DNA from 2 places in the Methylobacterium sp. J-043 genome. Region 2 is predicted to be linked to the other one. Evidence: predicted binding sites of a transcription regulator. Region 2 holds the regulator's gene; the other holds the start of a gene.
What was found. The regulator HrcA, encoded in region 2, represses chaperone genes, less so after heat shock. The targets are predictions, from matches to a motif close to GTTAGCACTCNCNNNNNGNGAGTGCTAAC.

Region 1 (7,564 bases), on a different contig from region 2:
TCCGCGAACGGGCCGGGCGCATCTTCCTCCGCCGGCCGCCGGAGCCCGATCTGATGCTGCCGCACCATCGCTGGTTCTGGCTTCTCATCCTGCTCGCCGCGGGCGGCGCCGGGCTGCTCTACAACGTCATCTTCGCCGGGGGCGCGAGCCCGGCGGCGGGCTTTACCTACGGCCTGTGTGTCGGCGTTTCGGCGCTGGCCTTCGACCGGGGCGTCCTCCTGGCGGGCGTCCAGTCGCGCATTCGGCGCCTGCCCGCGGGGCTCTACGTCGTTGCGGCGGAACTCTCCTACGTGGCGATGATCGTCGTCGGCAACGCGCTTGGCGGCTTCGTCGTCTGGCTGCTCGGCCTGACCGGCGACAGTCTGGAGGAAGCGGTGCGCACCACGCCGCGGGTGCTGGCCTACGCGCTCGCCGTCTCGGCGCTCCTCGTCTTCGTGATCCGCATGCGCGACCTGATCGGCGGCGAGGTGTTCATCAACTTCCTCGTCGGGCGCTACCATCGCCCGGTGGAGGAGGAGCGCATCTTCCTGTTCCTCGACGTGGTCGGCTCCACCGCCTTCGCCGAGACGCACGGCGACCTGCGCGCGCAGGAATATCTCAGCGCCGTCTTCGCGACGCTGGCCGAGCCGGTGCGGCGCTTCTACGGCTCGACCGACGACTATATCGGCGATCTCGCCATGATCACCTGGCCGATGGAGCGCGGCCTGAAGGATGCGCGCTGCGTCGAGTGCCTGTTCGCGGTGCGCGAGCGCATTGAGGCGGAGGCGGAGGGCTGGGAGGCCCGCTTCGGCACCGTGCCGCGCCTGCGGGCGGGCCTGCACGGTGGCCCGGTGGTGACGGCCGAAGTCGGGGTGGACCGGCACAAGATCGCCTATTTCGGCGACGCGGTGAACGTCGTCGCCCGCGTCGAGGCCCTGTGCCGCCCGCTCGGCGTCGATACGCTGATCTCGGAGGATCTGCTGAAGCGGCTGCCGCGGCTGCCCGAGGGCGTCGTCGTGCGACCGCTCGGCACCCATGCCCTGCGCGGGCGCGGGCAGCCGCTTGCCGTCGCGACCCTCGAACGCAACGGAACCGCGGCGCTCGCCGAGCCGACGGCACCGCGGATCGCCGCCGCGCCCTAGAGCATCATCCCGAGAGCCGGTTGCCGGCTTTCGGAAGAAGATGATGCGAGAACAAAAGGCCGGAGCATCGTCCCGAGTCCAATATCTTGAACGATGCTCCGGGGCGGAGAACCCGCCGCTCAGCTCACCCGCAGCAGCAGCAGGATCGACGCGATCGTCATGATCGCCAGGGTCGCGATAATGCCGCCGCCCCGGCAAGCGAACTGGCGCGGTGAGTTCGTGGGAGCGAACATGCCGATCGGATGCAGGATGCGCGCGATCACCAGCACGATCAGCAGGCCCTGCACCCAGCCATGGGAGCCGCCAGCCGCCTCGTAGAGCGCGATCAGCAGCAGGGTCAGCGGCACGTATTCCTGGAAGTTGCCATGCGAGCGGACGCGTCGCTGGAGCGCGTCCTGCCCGCCATCGCCGAACAGGACGTTGCCGGAGAGCCGGCCGCCGATCACCCATCCGGACAATCCGGCATAGATCAGGCCCAGAATCGCGGCGTAGAAAGCCGTGGTAGTCGGAAAGATCACAGTGAAGAACCTTGGATAGGAGGGGCAACCCGCCGGACGGCGGATGTCGTTGGCGCTTCGCAAAGTAGGATTATCGGCGCCGTGTTCCGCCCGTACCGGCGATCACGAAGGCGTATCTGTGACACGACGGTCGCGGATTGTCCCCACATGCCGCTCGGCGCGGCGGGCGATGGGACGAGATTAAGCATTCTACCGAAAGGTGTCGTCGGCCTTCGGCGGAAGGCAATGGGCTAGGATGGCGTGATGCGGTCCGGTCGGCGGAGCGTGACCGGGCGCGAGGGTCGTTCAGGAGGATGTCGGTGGGCGGCAAGCTGATCGCGGTGGCGAACATGAAGGGCGGGGTCGGCAAGACCACCACCGTGGTCATGCTCGCCGAGGCGCTGGCCGCCGACGGGGCCCGGGTGCTCGTGGTCGATCTCGACCCGCAGGCGAGCGTGTCGGTCTGCCTCGCGGGCGATACGCTGCTCGGCGAGATGATCGTTCGCGGGCGCACGCTCGAGGCCTATCTCGCCCTCAAGCTCATCACCCGCCACAAGCCCGACCTCTCCGCCCGTATCCAACCCGGCGTGAGCCTGACCACCCACAAGAACGCACCGCTCTCGCTCTCGCTGCTGCCGTCGGGCCCGCATCTGCGGCTGGTGGAGCGGGAGATCCTCTACGAGCTGACCGAGCGAAAATTCTCGATGCACGCCATCGACGAGAAGCTGTGGAAGGTCTTTCACGACGACTTCGTGCCCTTGGCGAGGCATTACGATTACGTCTTCTTCGATTGCGCGCCGGGTATCTCGCCGATGACCGAAGTGGCGGTGCGCGCCGCCGACCTCGTCCTCGTCACCTCGATCCCGGACTTTCTCTCGACCTACGGGCTCAACGCCTTCGTCGAGACGATCTGGCGGCGCTCCAGCCGGCAGGCGAGCCATATCGCCCCGAAGAGTGCGCCCTACGTTCTGGTGACCCGCTTCCAGGCCCAGGTGCGCCAGCATCAGCGAACCCTGGCGCGCCTCCAGGCAGAGGCGGGGGCCGAGGATGCCGGCTTCCGTCTGCTCGAAACCCGCATTCCTCAGGCGGCGGCACTCGCCGACGCGCTGGTGCCGGCCGACGGGGCGCCCCCGACCTTCTCGGCCAAGTATGGCGCCCATGTTCCCAACGTGCTGATCCCGCTGGTCGCGGAAGTGAAGGAACTTCTCCATGGCCCTTGATGTCGATGGCTATGCCGTCTTGCAGGCGATGGCCTCCGCGCCGGAAGCGTTTCCCGACATCCGCACCGAGATTCCCAAAGCCGCCCGTGCCCTGGTCGTGAAGCAGCTCAAGGCCCGGTCCCTGCGCGTGGCGTCGCTGCGCCTGATCCGTGAGGTTCTCGGAAGCGAGAGCTTCGCCCTGATCGCCGACGGGATGTCCGAGGCCGAGGTAAAGGGCTTGGTGACCCGCCTCGACCCGCACCATCCCTCGCTGAAGACCGCGACGCCGGGCTGGCATCGCCATCGCCTCACCGCCCTGGCCGCCGGCGATGCGCCGTTCCGCAAGGGCGAGACCCGCATCGAGGACAGCCCGGCGAAGCCGCGTGCCACCGAGGCGCCGCCGGAGCGTGCCCTTGCCAGCCGCCCCTTCTCCGCGGTGTGGGACGGCAAGGATCACGACACACCGCCCACGAAGGAAGTGCGGGAGAAGAAGGACAAGGAGAAGGACCGAAAGGGCAAGAAGAAGAAGGGCTGATACGGTCCCAGCTTGATCCAAGCGTGGACCGGAGCAGCACGCCCACGCGGCTTTGAGCGAAGTCCAAATCCGCTATCCCGAAGGGATCGACCGGAGTTGGTATGAGGCCGTTCCGCGCAAAGCGGCGGCCTAAGCTTCCGGAAACAGCACCGCGTAACGGGCCTTGAGGGCGGCGAGCCGACCCTGCCCTTCCAGCACCGCAACCCGGTGCTGCCGCGTGACGTCGAGCAGCCCATCGGCCATCTCCGCCTCGCCGCAGAGCCGGGCGCGCTCGGAGATCTGAGAAAGCTGATCGGCCATCAGGCTATCGATCCGTATTCCCTCGGTCAGCGATTGCATCAGATTCAGCATCGCCTCACGGGCGTGGATGTAAGAGGGCAATGGGGCGGGTATACGGTCCGTCACGGTACTCGCAGACGTCAGGCCGACAACGCTCCGACGCTGCCCGAGGCTTGGCGCCTCCGGCCATTGCATAGGATAAACTACCTCCGCTTTTGACGGGTAAGTGCCGTGCACCGGCACCGCGTCATGGGCAGTCCGCACGCTCCACCAACGAAGAAGGGGCCGCCTTTCGGCGACCCCTCCCCCGTTCTGCGTCTGGGTGCGTGGACTTAGAAGTCCATGCCGCCCATGCCGCCGCCGCCCGGCATCGCCGGGGCGCCGCTGTCCTTCTTCGGCGCGTCGGCGACCATGGCTTCCGTGGTCACCAGCAGGCCGGCGACCGAGGCCGCGTCCTGAAGGGCGGTGCGCACGACCTTGGCCGGGTCGACGATGCCGGCCTGGATCATGTCGACGTACTCTTCGGTCTGCGCGTTGAAGCCGAAGGTCTCGCCGCCGTTGTCGGTGATCTTGCCGACGACGATCGAGCCCTCGACGCCCGCGTTGCTGGCGATCTGACGGATCGGGGCCTCGAGCGCCTTGAGGACGATCTTGATGCCGGCCTGGACGTCCGGGATCTCGGACTTCAGCTGGGCGACCGCCTTCTTGGCGAGTAGCAGTGCGACGCCGCCGCCCGGGACGATGCCCTCCTCCACCGCAGCGCGGGTGGCGTTGAGCGCGTCGTCCACGCGGTCCTTCTTCTCCTTGACCTCGACCTCGGTCGCGCCGCCGACGCGGATCACCGCGACGCCGCCCGCGAGCTTGGCCAGACGCTCCTGGAGCTTCTCACGGTCGTAGTCCGAGGTGGTCTCCTCGATCTGCGCCTTGATCTGGCCGACGCGGGCCTCGATGTCGGCCTTCTCGCCGAGACCGTCGATGATCGTGGTGGTCTCCTTCTCGATGCGGACGCGCTTGGCGCGGCCGAGCATCGGCAGGGCGACGTTCTCGAGCTTGATGCCGAGATCCTCGGAGATCGTCTGGCCCTTGGTGAGGATCGCGATGTCCTCGAGCATCGCCTTACGGCGATCACCGAAGCCCGGAGCCTTCACAGCCGCGACCTTGAGGCCGCCGCGCAGCTTGTTCACGACGAGCGTGGCGAGCGCCTCACCCTCGATGTCCTCGGCGATGATGACGAGCGGCTTGCCGGTCTGCACCACGGCCTCGAGCACCGGCAGCATCGGCTGCAGCGACGAGAGCTTCTTCTCGTGGATGAGGATGTAGGGATCCTCGAGCTCGGCGACCATCTTCTCGGCGTTGGTCACGAAGTACGGCGAGAGGTAGCCGCGATCGAACTGCATGCCCTCGACGACGTCGAGTTCGGTCTCGGCGGTCTTGGCCTCCTCGACGGTGATGACGCCCTCGTTGCCCACCTTCTGCATGGCGTGGGCGATCATCTCGCCGATCTCCTTGTCGCCGTTGGCGGAGATCGTGCCGACCTGAGCGACCTCCTCAGAAGAGGCGACCTTCTTGGCGCGGGCGGTGATGTCCTTCACCGCGGCGGCCGTGGCGAGGTCGATGCCGCGCTTCAGGTCCATCGGGTTGATGCCGGCGGCGACGTACTTGGCGCCTTCGCGGACGATGGCCTGGGCCAGCACGGTCGCGGTGGTGGTGCCGTCACCGGCGATGTCGTTGGTCTTCGAGGCCACTTCGCGCACCATCTGTGCGCCCATGTTCTCGAAGCGGTCGGCGAGCTCGATCTCCTTGGCGACGGTGACGCCGTCCTTGGTGATGCGCGGCGCGCCGAAGCTCTTCTCGATCACGACGTTGCGGCCCTTGGGGCCGAGCGTCACCTTGACGGCATCCGCGAGGATGTCGACGCCGCGCAGCATCTTGTCGCGAGCATCGGCGGAGAAACGTACGTCTTTCGCTGCCATGTGAGTTTACCTCGAATGATGGAAGGGGCCCGAAGCCGGCCGAGGGCGGTACCCTGGCGGCCTCCAAGGGCGGTGGAAGGGTGCGCGCCTTAGAGGGCGACGACGCCCATGATGTCGGATTCCTTCATGATGAGGAGATCCTGGCCGTCGATCTTGACCTCGGTGCCGGACCACTTGCCGAACAGCACGCGGTCACCGACCTTCACGTCGAGGGCGTTGATGCGGCCCTGCTCGTCGCGAGCGCCGGGGCCGACGGCGACGATCTCGCCCTCTTGCGGCTTCTCCTTGGCGGTATCCGGGATGATGATGCCGCCTTTCGTCTTCTCTTCGCTTTCGATGCGACGGACGACGACGCGGTCGTGCAGCGGACGGAACTTCATGAGCTGCCCTCTTGCTTCGGAATGGCGGTTGGTCTTCATGCGGCCGGGACGACCGCGATCCACCTGATTGTTAGCACTCCAAGCAAGTGAGTGCTAACGACGCTGGCGAGATAGGCGCGTGGCGTTTTTGAGTCAAGGCGCAGCGTCTTTCCCGCTGCGGCGTTCTCGCACGAATTTCCCGTCCACTCCGGACGACACGGACGATCCTTCCCCATGATGAGCCTTCAAGGGGCAAACGGCGCGGTCGAGCACGGCGGCGCGGGGGGCGGCGCAAGCCTGCCCGATCACGCGGTCTGGATCGACCTGAACGATCCGACGGCCGCGGAGGCCGCGCAGGTCGAGCGCAAGACGGGCATCCGGGTGCCCTCGCGCGCGGCATTGAGCGAGGTCGAGTCGTCGAGCCGCCTGCGCCGCAACCGCGACGGCCTCTCCCTCTCGACGCCGATGGTGACCTTCGACCGCTCGGATTTCAGCCTGAAGCCGCTGGGCTTCCTGCTCAATGCGGACCACCTCGTCACCGTGCGCTTCCATGACATGCGCGCCATCGCGGCGGTCCGAAAGCGTGTGGACGAGCGCGACGGCGACGGCAGCACCAGCACCCGCATGTTCCTGCTCGTGGTCGAGGAACTGGTCGACAACCTCGCCGACCTGCTGGAGGAGATGTCGGGGGACCTTGATTCGCTCTCCACCCGCATCTTCGATTTCGATGCCGGCGCCCGCCCCGGCGCCCGCAAGGGTGACGCCACCGCGCCGAAGCGGCGCGACCTCGCCCTGCGCCGCCTGCTCCGTTCGGTGGGGCGCCACGGCAAGTCGCTGTCGAAGGTCCGCGCCAGCCTGCTCGGGCTCGCGCGCATCACCGCCTTCGCCAAGGGTGAGTGCGGGCAGACCCTCGCGGAGGGCGACGCGCCGCGCTTCGACACGCTGGCGCAGGACATCGCCTCGCTGGACGAGTTCGAGACGCGGCTCTCCGAGACCGTCCAGTTCCTGCTCGACGCGACGCTCGGGCTCATCAACATCGAGCAGAACAACGCCTTCCGGGTTCTGACGGTCGTGTCCGTGGTCGGCGTGCCGCCGACCCTGGTGGCCTCGGTGTACGGCATGAACTTCAAGCACATGCCCGAACTCGATTGGGCCTACGGTTACCCCTACGGTCTGGTGCTGATCGTGATCTCGGCGATCGTGCCGCTGCTCTACTTCAAGGCGAAGGGCTGGCTCTAAAGCACCCTCCGACGAACCGGCAACCATCTCGTCGGAGGGTGCTCCAACGGCGCCGGACCATCCGCTTTCGGGCGGAGGGCGCCCCACAATTCAGGCTTTGTTGGCGGCTAGCTGCGAGGCTCCCCCGTCCGGGCTTAAGGCCGAGCGAGCAGCGCACCCCATCCCATGGCCGTCATTGCCGCCTTCGTCCTCAATGCCGGGCTGAACTTCATCCTCGGCATCGCCATCGCCCGGATGCTGGGTCCGGCCGATTTCGGTCGGTTCGCCCTGGCGACGGCCGGTGCGGTCGTGCTGAACACGATCCTGTTCGAGTGGCTGCGGCTCTCGGCGACGCGGTTCTACTCGGCGCGGGTGCGCGAGGC
Region 2 (7,564 bases):
ACCGCCGACGCCGGCTCACGCTAAGGCGGCTTGAGCCTCAGCCCCATCGATCATCCATCTGACGGGTTGCCCCGATGCGCCTGAACATTTCCGCCTGGGCGATCCGCAATCCGATCGCGCCCCTCGTCCTGTTCCTCGTGCTGGTGGTGCTCGGCCTCGTCAGCTTCCGGGGACTTGCCGTCACCCGCATGCCGAACGTGGACGTGCCGATTGTTTCGGTCTCGATCACGCAGGGCGGCGCCGCGCCTTCCGAGTTGCAGACCCAGGTCACCAAATGGGTCGAGGATTCGATTGCGGGCGTTCGCGGGGTGAAACACATCACCTCGGCGATCACGGAAGGGTCCTCCGTCACCACGGTCGAGTTTCGGCTTGAGGTGAACACCGACCGGGCGGTCAACGACGTGAAGGATGCGGTCTCGAAGATCCGCATCAACCTGCCCCGCACCATCGACGAACCGGTCATCCAGCGCGTCGAGATCACCGGCCTGCCGATCCTCATCTACGGTGTGACATCACCCGCGATGACGCCGGCCGACCTGTCGTGGTTCGTCGAGGACAAGGTGGCGCGCACGCTCCAGGGCGTGAAGGGCGTCGGCGGCGTCGAGCGTGTCGGCGGTGTTGCCCGCGAGATCCGCATCACCCCGCTGCCCGACCGGCTGCTGGCGCTCGGCATCACCGCGGCGGACGTGAACCGGCAGGTACGCATCACCTCGGCCGACTTGGCAGGCGGACGCGGCGAAGTCGGGGGGCGCGAGCAGTCGATCCGCACGCTGGCCGCCTCGCGCACGATCCGCGACCTGAAGGCGACCTCCATCGTCCTGCCCGGCGGCCGCAAGGTCCGCCTCGACGACCTCGCCACGGTCGAGGATTCGATCGAGGAGCCGCGCACCTTCGCCCGCTTCAACGGCGAATCCGTCGTCGCCTTCTCGGTCTCCCGCGGCTCGGGCGCGAGCGATGCCGAGGTTGCTGCGGGCGTCGAGAAGAAGATCGCCGAGTTCGCTCAAGGCTATCCCGACATCCAGTTCCAGGAGATCGATTCCTCGGTCGCGGCGACGCGGGGCAGCTACGCCTCGGCGATGCACACGCTGATGGAGGGCGCCGCCCTCGCCGTCATCGTAGTGTTCCTGTTCCTGCGCGACTGGCGCGCCACCCTGATCGCCGCCGTCGCTCTGCCGCTCTCCGTGCTTCCGACGTTCTGGGCGATGGATGCGCTGGGCTTCACCCTCAACGGGATCAGCCTGCTCGCGATCACGCTGGTCACGGGCATCCTCGTGGACGACGCCATCGTCGAGATCGAGAACGTGGTGCGCCACATGCGGATGGGCAAATCACCCTACCGCGCTTCGATCGAGGGCGCCGACGAGATCGGGCTTGCCGTCATCGCCATCACCGCGACCCTGATCGCGGTCTTTGCCCCCGTTTCCTTCATGGGCGGCATCGCCGGGCGCTACTTCATCCAGTTCGGGCTCACCATCGCCGTGTCGGTGTTCATGTCGCTGCTGGTGGCACGCTTGATCACGCCGCTCTTGGCCGCCTACTTCCTGCGTGACCACGGCCACGCGGAGGAGCGAGAGGGCCCGGTGATGCGCGGCTATACCCGCCTCGTCGACTGGTCGGTGCGCCATAAGTGGATCACGCTGATGGTTGGGCTCGCGCTGTTTGCCGGCTCGATCGTCTCGACCAAGCTCCTGCCCTCGGGCTTCATCCCGAAGCAGGACAACGCCCGCACCCTGTTCATGATCGAGCTGGCTCCGGGCGCCCGCCTCCCCGACACCATCGCGGTTGCCGACCGCGTGGTCGAACGCATCCGTGCCCTGCCCGAGGTCACCTCGGTCTTCGTCGATGGCGGTCGTCAGGCCGGCGGCAAGAAAGAGACGCGGCTCGCCACGCTGATCGTGAACCTGAGCCCGAAGTCCGAGCGCGCGAAGCGCCAATGGACCATCGAATCCGAGGTCGCCGCCCTGCTGTCGCAGGAGCCCGACATCCGCTCGTGGACCCTGCGTGACAGCGGCCAGCGCGACCTTGCCCTCGTCGTCAGCGGCCCCGACGTCGATGTGGTGACGGAGATCGCCGCACGGCTCCAGCGTGACATGGCGGCGATCCCGCACCTCGTCTCGGTGATGTCGACGGCACCGCTGAACCGCACCGAGGTGCGCATCCGCCCGAAGCCGGGTGCTGCGGCCGATCTCGGCGTCGCGACCGACGTGATCGCAGAAACCGTGCGGGTCGGCACCATCGGCGACATCGGCATCAACCTCGCCAAGTTCAACGCGGCGGACCGCCAGGTGCCGATCCGGGTGCAGCTTCCCGAGAGCGCCCGCGGCGCGATCGCGCGGCTCGAAAACCTGAAGGTACCGGCCAAGAACGGAACGGCGGTGCCGCTCGCGGCGGTGGCCGACATCGAACTCGACCAGGGCCCCGGCGCGATCGAGCGCTACGACCGGGCGGTACGCGTGGCGGTGGAGGCCAACATGGAGGGCTCGGACGCGCTCGGCTCACTGATCGAGCAAGCGCTGGCGACACCGACGGCGAAAAGCCTGCCGCCGGGCGTGACCATCCGCCAGACCGGTGACGCGGAGATCATGCAGGAGGTCTTCTCCGGCTTCCTCATGGCGATGGGCGCCGGCATCATGATGGTCTACGCGGTGCTGGTGCTGCTGTTCGGTTCGTTCCTCCAGCCGCTCACGATCCTGTTCTCGCTGCCCCTCTCGATCGGCGGCGCCATCCTCGGCCTGCTGATCTGCCACATGCCGATCTCGATGCCGGTGGTGATCGGCCTCCTGATGCTCATGGGGCTGGTGACGAAGAACGCGATCATGCTCGTGGACTTCGCCGTCGAGGAGATGGCCCACGGCGTGGATCGCGTCACCGCCATCGTCGATGCCGGGCGCAAGCGGGCCCGGCCGATCGTGATGACCACGATTGCCATGGCTGCCGGCATGGTCCCCTCGGCCCTGGCGCTCGGCATCGGCGGCGAGTTCCGCGCGCCGATGGCGGTCGCCGTGATCGCCGGTCTCATCGTCTCGACCCTGCTCTCGCTGGTCTTCGTCCCCGCGGTGTTCCTTCTGATGGACAGCCTCGGCAGCAACATCGGCCGGCTGCTCAGCCGCTTCGTCGGCCCGCGCGACGAGCCCGAAGACGCCCCCACCCCGGCCGCACACCACGGCTGATCCACTCCGCATCGGCCCCGGCGATGGGCCGGGACATGGCCCGAGGAGCCTTGATGACACCCATCCTGACACGCTTCGCCACGGCGGCGATCGCCGCGCTGGCCGCATTCGCCTGCATGAGTCCGGATATGGCCAAGGCCGCCGACCCGACCGGGATCTGGCTCACCGAGGACGGGCGCGCCCGCGTCCGCACGGAGCATTGCGGCGGCGACGGCCGTCACCTGTGCGGCTACGTGGTGTGGCTGCAGAAGCCCGAGGGCGAGGACGGCAAGCCGCGGACCGACCGCTACCATCCCGACGCGCGGCGGCATGCTCGGACGATCCTCGGCCACCAAATGCTGCTCGGGCTCAAGCCGAATTCAGAGGGGCGCTTCGAGGGCAAGATCTACAACGGCGACAACGGCAAGGCTTACGACGTCACCGTCTGGAGCGAGACGCCGACCGAACTCTCGGTGAAGGGCTGCATGCTCGCGGTGTTCTGCGGCTCGCAGGTCTGGACGCGGGTCAGCGACGTGCCGCCGGGACAGCTCCAGGCGGCGACCGACGCACCGGGCGGGCCGCGCGCCGATCCCGAATGGGCAGCCAAGCCCGCGCCGGGGACAGGTCCGAAGGGCCGCACGCCGGACGGGCAGAAGACCGCGCCGCGATAGAGTTTCGCGCATCCCGTATGGATGCCCCGGCATCGCGTCGCTTCTTCCGGAAGCGCGCGGTACGCCGGCCGGCACGTGCACTGCCCCCTCGCACGAGCCGGCCGGTTGTCCATTCCAAGATGTGACCCCCGAGCCGTGCACCGCCACCGGCAATGACGCGCCTCTGGTTTGCACTCCGACCGCTCAGATATCGCGGCCCTGATAGACACCGGGCTCTTCGATGCGCCGTCCCCTCATGCGCTCGAGAGCACGTCCGTCGATGGCTGCGAGAGCGGCGCCGATGAGGGCCATACCGACAGTGTGCCGAACATCCAGAGGCTCGCCCAGCACCAGGGCGCCAAGCAGGATGGCTGTCATCGGGATCAGAAAGGTGACGAGCAGGAGATTGGTCGCCCCGGCCGTCGCCAGCAGGCGGAAGTAGAGCCAGTATGCGAGCGCGGTGGAAAGCACCGCGATTCCGAGCACCGCGCCCCATACGGCCACGCCTGGCATCGGCAGCGTCCACGGCCGGTCCACCAGCAACGCCACGGGCAGAAGCACGAGCGTGGATGCCGTCACCTGGCCGGTCGCGGTGGCGAGCGGCAGGATGCTCATGCGCTGGAAGCGCCGCCCGAAGACGCCGGCCAGGGCGTAGGATAGGGCTGCGCCGAGCACCGCGAGTTGCGCCAGGAGAGGGCTCCCTTCGTCGGCGAACGCCCCGGCGCCGATCATCACGGCCACACCCAGGAGGCCGGTGAGCGCCCCCGCCATCCGGCTTCCGGTCATCCGCTCGTCGGACGTCAGCAGGTGGGCGACGACGACGGTGAAGAGCGGTGTCGTGGCGTTGAGAATGGCCGCGATCCCCGAGGCGATCTGCGTCTGCCCCCAGACGATGAGGGAGAAGGGCACGACGTTGTTGAGGAGCCCCATCCGGAAGAAGGCAATCCAGACGTCGCGGCCGCGAGGGAGGCGGATGCCGGCCAGAGGCAGGGCGGCATTGAGGATCAGCGCAGCCAATCCGACGCGCAGGACGACGAGCGTCAGAGGCGGCAGCGCGGACAGTGCCACACCCGCGAAGAAGAACGATCCGCCCCAGAGCACGGACAATCCGAGCAGCATCGCCCATTCGAGCGGCGACATGGTGCGGTTGACGACGGTTGGCATGGGCAAGCTCCGGCAAACTCCGAGCCCTTGCCTACGGCTCCATCCGGACGCCGCGCTTCCCGCTTCCTGCTTTCGAATCCCCCGGCGCCGCCACGGGCGCGATGCTTCGGAACGGCCGGAGCGACGCCTACCGCGACCGGTCGAGCAACCCCGAGACCACGCGGGCGGTGTAGTCCACCATCGGCACGATGCGGGAATAGTTGAGCCGCGTCGGGCCGATCACGCCGACGACACCGACGATCTTCTGCGCGCTGTCGCGGAAGGGGGCGGCGATCATCGAGGAGCCGGAGAGCGAAAACAGCTTGTTCTCCGAGCCGATGAAGATGCGCACGCCGTCGCCCTGCTCGGCCCGCGCCAGCAGCTCGATCACATCCTTCTGCGTCTCGAGGTCATTGAACAGCAGTCGGATGCGCTCCAAGTCTTCGGCCGCGCGCAGGTCGTCCAGAAGGTTGGCCTGCCCCCGCACGATGAGTTGCCGCGCCTCGGACGGGCCGACCGTGGTGGCGAGCCCGGCATCGACCAATCGCTCGGTCAGAGTGTCGAGCTCCCGCTTCATCGCCATGCGGCCGTTCTCGATATCGGCACGCAGGGTATCGAGGGTGCGGCCGCGCAGGCGGGCGTTGAGGAAGTTCGAGGCTTCCTGCAGCGCCCCCGCCGGCAGGCCCGGCGGAAGATCGACGAGGCGGTTCTCCACCGTTCCGTCGATCGAGACCAGAACCACGAGCGCGCGCTCGGCATCGAGCCGCACGAACTCCACATGCTTGAGCCCGGCATCGACCTTGGTGGTCAGCACCACGCCCGCCCCGCGGGAAATGCCCGAGAGCAGCGAGGACGCCTCAGCCAGGGCCGAATCGAAGGTGTGGCGCGAGGCTGCCGCCTGCATCTGCGCCTCGATGCGCGCCTTCTCGGCGAGATCGACATCGCCGATCTCCATCATCGCATCGACGAAGAAGCGCAGGCCCAGCTCCGTCGGCAGGCGCCCGGACGATGTGTGAGGTGCAAAGATCAGTCCGGAATGCTCCAGATCCGCCATCACGTTGCGGATCGAGGCCGGGGACAGGCTCATCGGCAGGATGCGCGCGAGATTGCGCGACCCCACCGGCTCGCCTGTGGTGACGTAGCTCTCGACGATCTGCCGGAAGATTTCTCGGGCGCGCTCGTTGAGGGCGGCGAGCGCTTGGGGTTGCGGATTCACGATGGGCTGTAGAGCCTCGATCAAGGGAAGAGGAACCTGGCGCATGCAGGACCCTGACAAACGAGTGTGAGCGCTTGGGCGCCGCCGATCAATCCTATCGTGCCGCGACGCGACCGACGAAGGACGGACTGTGCCCAGCCGGCAAACGACACCCTGCACGAGTTCGGCCGGGAAATCATAGGGATCATTCTGCCTCCCCGAGTCGTTTGGTAAGCAGGGCGGCGTTTCGAACCGCGATCCGCGGCCCCCTCACCCGAGTAAAGATGGAGCCTCCGATAGTGCTGACTGGCGCACGAAAGACCATGGTCAAGGTCGCCGCACTGGCGATCGCGGTCACCGGCTTGAGCCTCGCTTCGGCGCCCCGCGCTGCGCAGGCTGCCCCGCTCCCGATCCAAACCGAGGCGACCGCGCCGGCCGGTGAGATGATCGAGCAGGCGCAGTACCGCCGTGATCGCCGCCACTACCGCCGCCACATGCGTCACCGTGGCCATTGGCACCGCCATCACCGGTTCGGCGGCCCGCGCCATCATCACCACCGCCGTCACTGGAATCACCGCCGCTGGTGATCGGCCGGAAGGTCGTTTGAAGGGCCGCCGTCGCGAGACGGCGGCCTTTTTCATGCCGGAGGCCGTCTCCGAGCGAAAAGGGGCAAGTCCATCGCTCGAAGACGCCCGAGGGGTTTCGTGGCGCAAGCCGCGCCGCGCGGAGCGGGCTTTTCGGGACTTCGGTCCTGAGACGTTTGGAGCGAAGCGAGAGCCTCGACCCGCAGAGACGGGCGCCGGCAACTGAGGCCGGCGGGAAATCCAGAGCCATCGCCTTCAGGCGATCGCCCTGGGGCAGGCCGGGCGGCGGTTGCCGCCGGGGCTGGCAGCGCCTAAGAGCCCGGGCTTCGATTTTCGACACGGGAGCTTACCAAGCCATGCGGCCCTCGAAGCGCGCGGCGGACGCGATGCGCGACGTCACGCTGGAGCGGGCGGTCGCCCGCTACGCGGAAGGCTCCTGCCTCGTCACCTTCGGCAACACCCGTGTGCTCTGCACCGCCTCGCTGGAAGAGCGCGGCCCGCCGTGGCTGCGCGGCTCCGGCAAGGGCTGGGTCACCGCCGAATACGCGATGCTGCCGCGTGCCACCCACGAGCGCACCCGCCGCGAGGTCAATTCCGGCAAGCCGTCGGGCCGCACGCAGGAGATCCAGCGGTTGATCGGCCGCTCCCTGCGCGCCGTCACCAACCTGCCGGCGCTGGGCGAGCGACAGATCACCGTCGATTGCGACGTGATCCAGGCCGACGGCGGCACCCGTACCGCCTCGATCACCGGTGCCTGGGTGGCCCTGCACGATTGCTTTGCCTGGATGCGCGCCCGCTCGATCATCTCGGTCGATCCCCTGAAGGACCATGTCGCGGCGGTCT

Region 1: the regulator HrcA is predicted to act here: its motif matches at 6,054-6,082, upstream of groES (co-chaperone GroES).

The regions. Positions count from the first base shown of each region.
Region 1 is NZ_JAKSYB010000058.1:298,123-305,686, reverse strand. Features, by position in the region: gene MKK50_RS16715 (adenylate/guanylate cyclase domain-containing protein) at 54-1,121, shown strand; gene MKK50_RS16710 (MAPEG family protein) at 1,241-1,639, opposite strand; gene MKK50_RS16705 (ParA family protein) at 1,933-2,838, shown strand; gene MKK50_RS16700 (hypothetical protein) at 2,828-3,352, shown strand; gene MKK50_RS16695 (hypothetical protein) at 3,482-3,691, opposite strand; gene groL (chaperonin GroEL) at 3,964-5,604, opposite strand; gene groES (co-chaperone GroES) at 5,694-5,984, opposite strand; gene MKK50_RS16680 (magnesium transporter CorA family protein) at 6,198-7,202, shown strand; gene MKK50_RS16675 (lipopolysaccharide biosynthesis protein) at 7,368-7,564, shown strand, end outside.
Region 2 is NZ_JAKSYB010000025.1:148,815-156,378, forward strand. Features, by position in the region: gene MKK50_RS02235 (efflux RND transporter periplasmic adaptor subunit) at 1-24, shown strand, start outside; gene MKK50_RS02240 (efflux RND transporter permease subunit) at 75-3,170, shown strand; gene MKK50_RS02245 (DUF2147 domain-containing protein) at 3,224-3,820, shown strand; gene MKK50_RS02250 (DMT family transporter) at 4,004-4,963, opposite strand; gene hrcA (heat-inducible transcriptional repressor HrcA) at 5,091-6,203, opposite strand; gene MKK50_RS02260 (hypothetical protein) at 6,422-6,724, shown strand; gene rph (ribonuclease PH) at 7,078-7,564, shown strand, end outside.